2 regions of the Oceanicaulis alexandrii DSM 11625 genome follow, and region 2 is predicted to be linked to the other one. Evidence: predicted binding sites of a transcription regulator. Region 2 holds the regulator's gene; the other holds the start of a gene.
What was found. Region 2 encodes LexA, which represses DNA repair genes until DNA is damaged. Its sites were predicted from a motif close to ATGTTCCNCTTGTGTTCC; they were not measured.

Region 1: the regulator LexA is predicted to act here: its motif matches at 1,867-1,884, upstream of recA (recombinase RecA).

What each region holds. Positions count from the first base shown of each region.
Region 1 covers NZ_ATUP01000001.1:534,278-537,596, reverse strand. Annotated here, with positions in the region: gene G405_RS0102680 (hybrid sensor histidine kinase/response regulator) at 1-1,809, shown strand, start outside; gene recA (recombinase RecA) at 1,955-3,037, shown strand; gene alaS (alanine--tRNA ligase) at 3,211-3,319, shown strand, end outside.
Region 2 covers NZ_ATUP01000001.1:118,126-121,444, forward strand. Annotated here, with positions in the region: gene trpD (anthranilate phosphoribosyltransferase) at 1-85, shown strand, start outside; gene trpC (indole-3-glycerol phosphate synthase TrpC) at 115-906, shown strand; gene lexA (transcriptional repressor LexA) at 991-1,668, shown strand; gene G405_RS0100580 (2-hydroxychromene-2-carboxylate isomerase) at 1,734-2,408, shown strand; gene G405_RS14615 (ComEC/Rec2 family competence protein) at 2,410-3,319, opposite strand, start outside.

The DNA of each region.
Region 1 (3,319 bases), 420 kb from region 2:
GAGGACGCGGCCCTCAAACTGCAAGACATCACCACAGGCGACACCGCGCAGGCGTTCGCCCAGTCGCGGGGCGCGGACGGCGTGATCCGCCTCGACGCCCGCCTGAAGCAAGTGGACGGCGAGGAAAGCCCGGTCGTCATCTGCGTCAGCTGGAGCGATGAGCGCCCCGCCAAGGCGCGCGCGGTGGTTTATGAACTCTCCGCCACAGGCGCGCCTCCCGCCGTGGCCGCGGCTGAGCCGCGCGAAGCGTCTTCGGGCGCCAGCTCGCTCGCTGGCGGCTCGTTTGATGAAATGTTCGCGACCGCCCCGTTCGGCGTGGCGCGCCTGGACGACGCCGATCCGGCGCTGGCCGTAATCGAGGACGCCAACCCGGCCTTGCTCAAGCTGTCGGGCGGCGGCGCCGTGCCGGGCGCGAAGTTTGAAGACCTGTTTGATTTTGGCGATGACGGCCGGATCGACAATGTACTGGGTTCGGCCCTGGCCGGGCGTGGCGAGCCCAGCGAAGTGCGCCTGAAAGCGGGCGAAGACGGCGAGCGCGCCGTGCAGGTTTTCCTGTCGCCCTCACGTGACGGCAAGCGCGTCGCCTATGTGGTGGACGTGTCGTCGTGGAAAGCGCTGGAGCAACAGGTCGCCCAGGCAGGCAAGATGCAGGCGGTCGGCCAGCTCGCGAGCGGCGTGGCTCATGATTTCAACAATATGCTCACCGCGATCCGGCTGAATGTGGGCGAGCTTCTGAACCGGCACCCGGTGGGCGATCCCTCCTATCAGGACTTGCAGCAGATCAATTCCACCGTCACGCGCCAGGCCGGCCTGGTGCGCAAGCTTCTCGCGTTCTCGCGCAAGCAGACCTTCCGCAATACGGTGTTTGACGTCTCGGACGTCTTGTCTGATTGCTCGATCATGCTGGGCCAGATTCTGGAAGAAACCGTACGGCTCGATATCAAGCATGGCCGCGATCTGCCGCTGGTGCGGGCGGACCGCAATCAGATCGACAATATTCTGGTGAACCTCGCCACCAACGCCCGTGATGCGATGAAGTCTCAGGGCGGCGGGGTTCTGACCATCGTCACCGAAGCGGTCTCTTCTGATGATGTGGCGCGCGCCGGGGCGCCCAATCCCAAGGATGGCGACTGGGCGGCGATCCATGTGTCCGATACGGGTACGGGCATGGACGAGGCGACGCTGAAGAAGATCTTCGAGCCGTTCTTCACCACCAAGGAGGCCGGACAGGGCACCGGGCTGGGGCTGGCGACGGTCTATGGCGTGGTCAAACAGTCGGGCGGCTTCCTGTTTGTGGATTCCGAAGTGGGCAAGGGCACGACCTTCCATATCTATCTGCCCGGCCATGTGCCGAGCGAGGAAGAGGAAACCGAGCTTGCGCGCGAGGAAGCGGCCAAGACCGCCGAGCCTGAACCCTCTGATCTCGCCGGACGCGGCCGCATCCTGTTTGTCGAGGATGAAGACGCGGTGCGCGCCATCGCGGCCAAGACGCTGGTGCGCCGCGGCTATGAGGTGGTGGAAGCGTGTGATGGCGAGGAAGCGCTCGAAATTTTGGAGAACGAGCCGGAAAGCTTTGATCTTCTGATTTCAGACGTGGTCATGCCGGGGCTCGACGGTCCCGGCTTGCTCAAGGAGGCGCGGCATCTGCTGGGCAGTGCGCGAATCGTCTTCATTTCGGGCTACGCCAAGGAAGAGTTTTCCGACACCCTCTCTGATGATCTCGAGATCTCCTTCCTGCCCAAACCCTTCGACATCCAGCAGCTGGCGGAGCGCGTGAAGCAGGAGCTGGCGGCGCGCCAGCGCGCCTAGTCTTCAGGCTAAGCGGCTGATTGCGCTCAGCTGTCGCATGGGCGACGCACACGCCAAATGTTCCGCTTGTGTTCCGGGAACAAAATAAGTACGGTCACCTTCATTGCCCGACTCGGTCGGGCGTGAAATAAGGAGGGCCGACCTGATGGCACAGTCAAATCTGCGCGTGGTGAAAGACGGCGACATGGATAAACAAAAAGCGCTTGAAGCGGCCCTGACTCAAATTGATCGCGCCTTCGGCAAAGGCTCGGTGATGAAGCTGGGCTCCAAGCCTGACCAGGATATTCAGGCGATCTCCACCGGCTCTCTGGGCCTGGATATCGCGCTGGGCGTGGGCGGCCTGCCGAAAGGCCGGATCGTCGAGATCTACGGCCCGGAAAGCTCCGGTAAAACCACGCTGGCGCTGCACACGGTCGCCGAAGCGCAGAAAAGCGGCGGCGTCGCGGCGTTCGTGGACGCCGAGCACGCGCTCGATCCGGTTTACGCCCGCAAGCTGGGCGTGGATGTGGGCGAACTTCTGGTCTCCCAGCCTGACACCGGCGAACAGGCGCTTGAAATCGCCGATACGCTGGTGCGCTCGGGCGCCATTGACGTTCTGGTGATCGACTCCGTGGCGGCCTTGACCCCGCGGGCGGAGCTTGAAGGCGATATGGGCGACTCGCTGCCCGGTCTTCAGGCCCGTTTGATGAGCCAGGCGCTGCGCAAGCTGACCGGCTCCATCTCCAAATCGAAATGCCTGGTGATCTTCATCAACCAGATCCGCATGAAGATCGGCGTGATGTTCGGCAGCCCCGAAACCACGACCGGCGGTAATGCGCTGAAATTCTACTCCACCGTTCGCCTGGATATCCGCCGCATCGGCGCGCTGAAAAATCGCGACGAAGTGATCGGCAACCAGACCCGCGTCAAAGTGGTCAAGAACAAGGTGGCGCCGCCCTTCCGCGAGGTGGAGTTCGATATCCTCTATGGCGAAGGCATCTCCAAGACCGGCGAACTGCTCGATCTGGGGGTGAAGGGCAATATCATCGAAAAGTCGGGCTCCTGGTATTCCCACGACTCCGAACGGATCGGGCAGGGCCGCGAGAATGCGCGCCAGTTCCTGCTCGACCATCCCGCGATCGCCGACAAGATCGAAGCCCAGGTGCGCAAGAACGCCGGTCTGATCGCCGAGGAATTGCTGGTCGGTCCCGGCGAGGATGATGACCTGGACGACGAGGCCACAGGCTAGTTCCGAGGGGGACGAATCGCATCCTTCACCGCCAAAACGGTGATGAATCTACAACGGGCGCTTGGCTTTGCCGGGCGCCCGTTCGTATATGGGGGTGAACCGACACCCAAAGGCCGCCGCATGAGCGGGCGACCACCCTCTCAACGCCGCGCGCCAGCGCCCGGAGTGCATACATGACCGCCTTGCGCGATATTCGCCGCCAGTTTCTCGATTTCTTCGGCAAAGAAGGCCATGAGATCGTTCAGTCCGCGCCGCTCGTGCCGCAGGACGACCCGACCTTAT
Region 2 (3,319 bases):
CGGCGCGGAACTGGCTGGCGCAGCGATTGATGACGGCCGCGCGCAAGCTGCGCTCGACGCCCTTGTCACAGCCAGCAACGCCTAAGCGCTTAAACCTTGAAGAGAACACGCCCGATGAGCGACGTCCTGAACCGAATTGAAGCCTACAAGCGCGCCGATATCGCCGAGCGCAAGGCCGCGCTCTCCTATGAAGCGGTCTGCGAGCGCGCCCAGCAGGCGAGCCCGGTCCGCGGCTTCAAGGCGGCGTTGGAGCGCGATGCGACCGAGCATGGGCTAAGCCTGATCGCGGAAGTGAAGAAAGCCAGCCCGTCCAAGGGCCTGATCCGCGAAGACTTCAACCCGCCCATACTCGCCAAAGCCTATGAAGACGGGGGCGCAAGCTGCCTGTCTGTTCTGACCGACGCGCCCAGCTTTCAGGGCCATGATGACTATCTGGTCGCGGCGCGCGCGGCGGTGTCTTTGCCGGTCCTGCGCAAGGATTTTCTCTACGACCCCTGGCAAGTCGCCGAATCACGCGCGCTGGGCGCGGATTGCATCCTGGTGATTCTCGCCAGCGTTGATGATTCCCTCGCCGCCGCGCTGATCGAGGAAGCGTTCAAATGGAATATGGATGCGTTGGTCGAAGTGCATGACGCCGCCGAAATGAAACGCGCTCTGGCCCTCCCCAGCCCGCTTGTGGGGGTAAACAACCGCAATCTGCGCACCTTCGAAACCTCACTGGAAACCTTTGAAACTCTTGCCCCTATGGTGGGTGATGACAGGCTTCTGGTGGCGGAAAGCGGCATCTTCACCCGTGACGACGCTGTCAGATTGCAGCACGCTGGCGCGAAGTCTCTGCTGGTCGGTGAAAGCCTGATGCGGCAGGACGATGTCACCGCGGCGACGCGCACCCTTATGGGGCTCTAAACGCGTCGCAGCTTCACTTGACGTTAAGACGGAACATGCATAGAACACTTTTAGTAAGTTTCTATTTTGTTCCAAGAGGCGACCATGCTGACCAAAAAGCAGCACGAGCTTTTGCTCTACATCAACAAGCGTCTGTCTGAAGACGGCGTGTCGCCTTCCTTTGACGAAATGAAAGAAGCGCTCAACCTCGCCTCCAAGTCCGGCGTGCATCGACTGGTCAGCGCTCTGGAAGAACGCGGATTCATCCGTCGGCTGGCCCACCGGGCGCGCGCTCTGGAAGTGCTGAAGCTGCCGCAAACCGGCGCTCCCGCGTCAGCGCCTGCCTCCAATGTGGTGAAAGCGCCCTTCGGCGCCCCCGCTCACGAAGAGAGCATTCAGGGCGTGGACGTGCCGGTTCTGGGCCGAATCGCAGCCGGCGTGCCGATTGAGGCGATCCAGCATGAAACCGACCGCTTGCCCGTCCCGGCGAACATGATTTCCGGCGGCGAGCATTTCGCGCTGGAAGTGCATGGCGATTCCATGATCGACGCCGGCATTCTCGACGGCGATCTGGTGGTGATCAAACGCGGCGACACCGCCAATAGCGGCGATATCGTTGTCGCCCTCGTCCATGACGAAGAAGCCACGCTGAAAAAGCTGCGCAAGAAGGGCGGTTCCATCGCTCTGGAAGCGGCGAACCCGGCCTATGAAACCCGCATTTTCGGCCCGAACGAGGTCAAGGTGCAGGGGCGTCTGGTCGGCTTGATCCGGCGCTATCACTAGGCGCGCTGATTTGCGCGGTTTAGTATTGTCGCTCGGGGCTTCGCCCGATCAGGACAGCACAGACCATGACAGATCAGACCGCGCTCAGCTTTGACCTTTATTGGTCGTTTCGAAGCCCCTACAGCTATATCGCAGCACAGCGCCTGCTGGCCCTGCGCGATCAATACGGCTTCACGCTCAATGTCCGTATTGTGCGCCCATTGGCGGTGCGCAGCCCTGAGTTCTTCGAAGAACGCGATTCGCGCTGGATCCATTATGTGCTCATTGATGTGGCGCGCGAGGCGGAACGCCTGGGTCTGCCCATCAGCGCGCCTTCGCCCGATCCGATCGCTCAGGATCTAGGCACACTGAAGATCGCCCCTGAACAGCCGCGCATCACCTATCTCAACCGACTGGGCGTTCTGGCCACGCAAACCGGCGACGGGCTGGCGTATATCGCCGCCGCCAGCCGGCGCATCTGGGGCGGCGCAAGCGCGGGCTATGAAACACCCTGGACCGATGACGGCGCGCTGGATGAAGCCGCTCACAAGGCTGGACTGGACCCGGACTGGCTGAATGCCGAAGCGGACGCCCAATCCGACCAGATTGACGCCCAGATCCTCGAAAACGAAGCCAATCAGGATGCGGCGGGTCATTGGGGCGTGCCGCTGATGGTGTTTAACGGCGAACCTTTCTTTGGTCAGGACCGCATCGACGCCCTGCTCTGGCGCATGTCTCAATCCGGGCTCAAGCTTCAATAAGCTAGCTGCCCTGCGCGCCGCCCCATAAACGGCCCTGCCGGGCCTGCTCGGCGCCGCGCATGCGGACCACCCGGCCCTCATGCACCCAGAACTCCAGCCCGCCGAGTTCGGCGCGCGCCGGGTCATCTAACAGCAAGGCTGCACAGCGGCGCTTACGCCAGGCGGAGACGACCCCGTCAAAGACGATCAGATCCGCCTGGTCGCAATCATCCTCTAGCGCCTCGGGATTATCCGTGACGGCGAGCAGCAAGCCTTCCGCGGTGCGCCCCGTGCATCCCAGAGAGTCGCAGGCCAGCGCCGCACGTTCCGGGCGATAGCTCGCTCCGGTGCGTTGCAGGAAGACGCGCGCATCAAACCGGCCCCGCCTGCGGTCACTGACGGTGAAGGCGTCTCCCGCCCCCTCAAACCGCGCCAGCACCACGCCGCCATCCGTAATCATCATCTGCGGCGGCGCCTGCACCATGAAAAGCGCCAAGGCGGCGCAAACCAGCACACCGCCGCCCAGCCGCATCCACCCCAGCCCGATCACCAGACAGGCGAAACCCAGACCGTACAGCGCCAGCAACGCGGGATCTGCGGCGTTGGCGCCCACCACCGCCCCTTCAAGCGTTGACGCCCAATACGCCACGTCCAGAACCCGGCGCAGCCCTTGGTCCATGATCCATAGAAACGGGCCTTCCAGCCCAATCACCGAAAACAGGAGCGCCGCGCCGCCCGCCGGCATCACCCAGAACGTAAAAAGCGGCATGGCCGCCAGATTGGCCAAAAGCCCATAAGCGGCCATGCGCTGGAAATGAAACACCGCAAACGCGCCGGTCGCCGACCCCGCGATCAGGGATGTGGCGCTCAAGCCGGCTATCGCGTCCTTGAGCTTGGCGAGGATCGAGGTTGAGCCGCCGCCCTCGGGACGC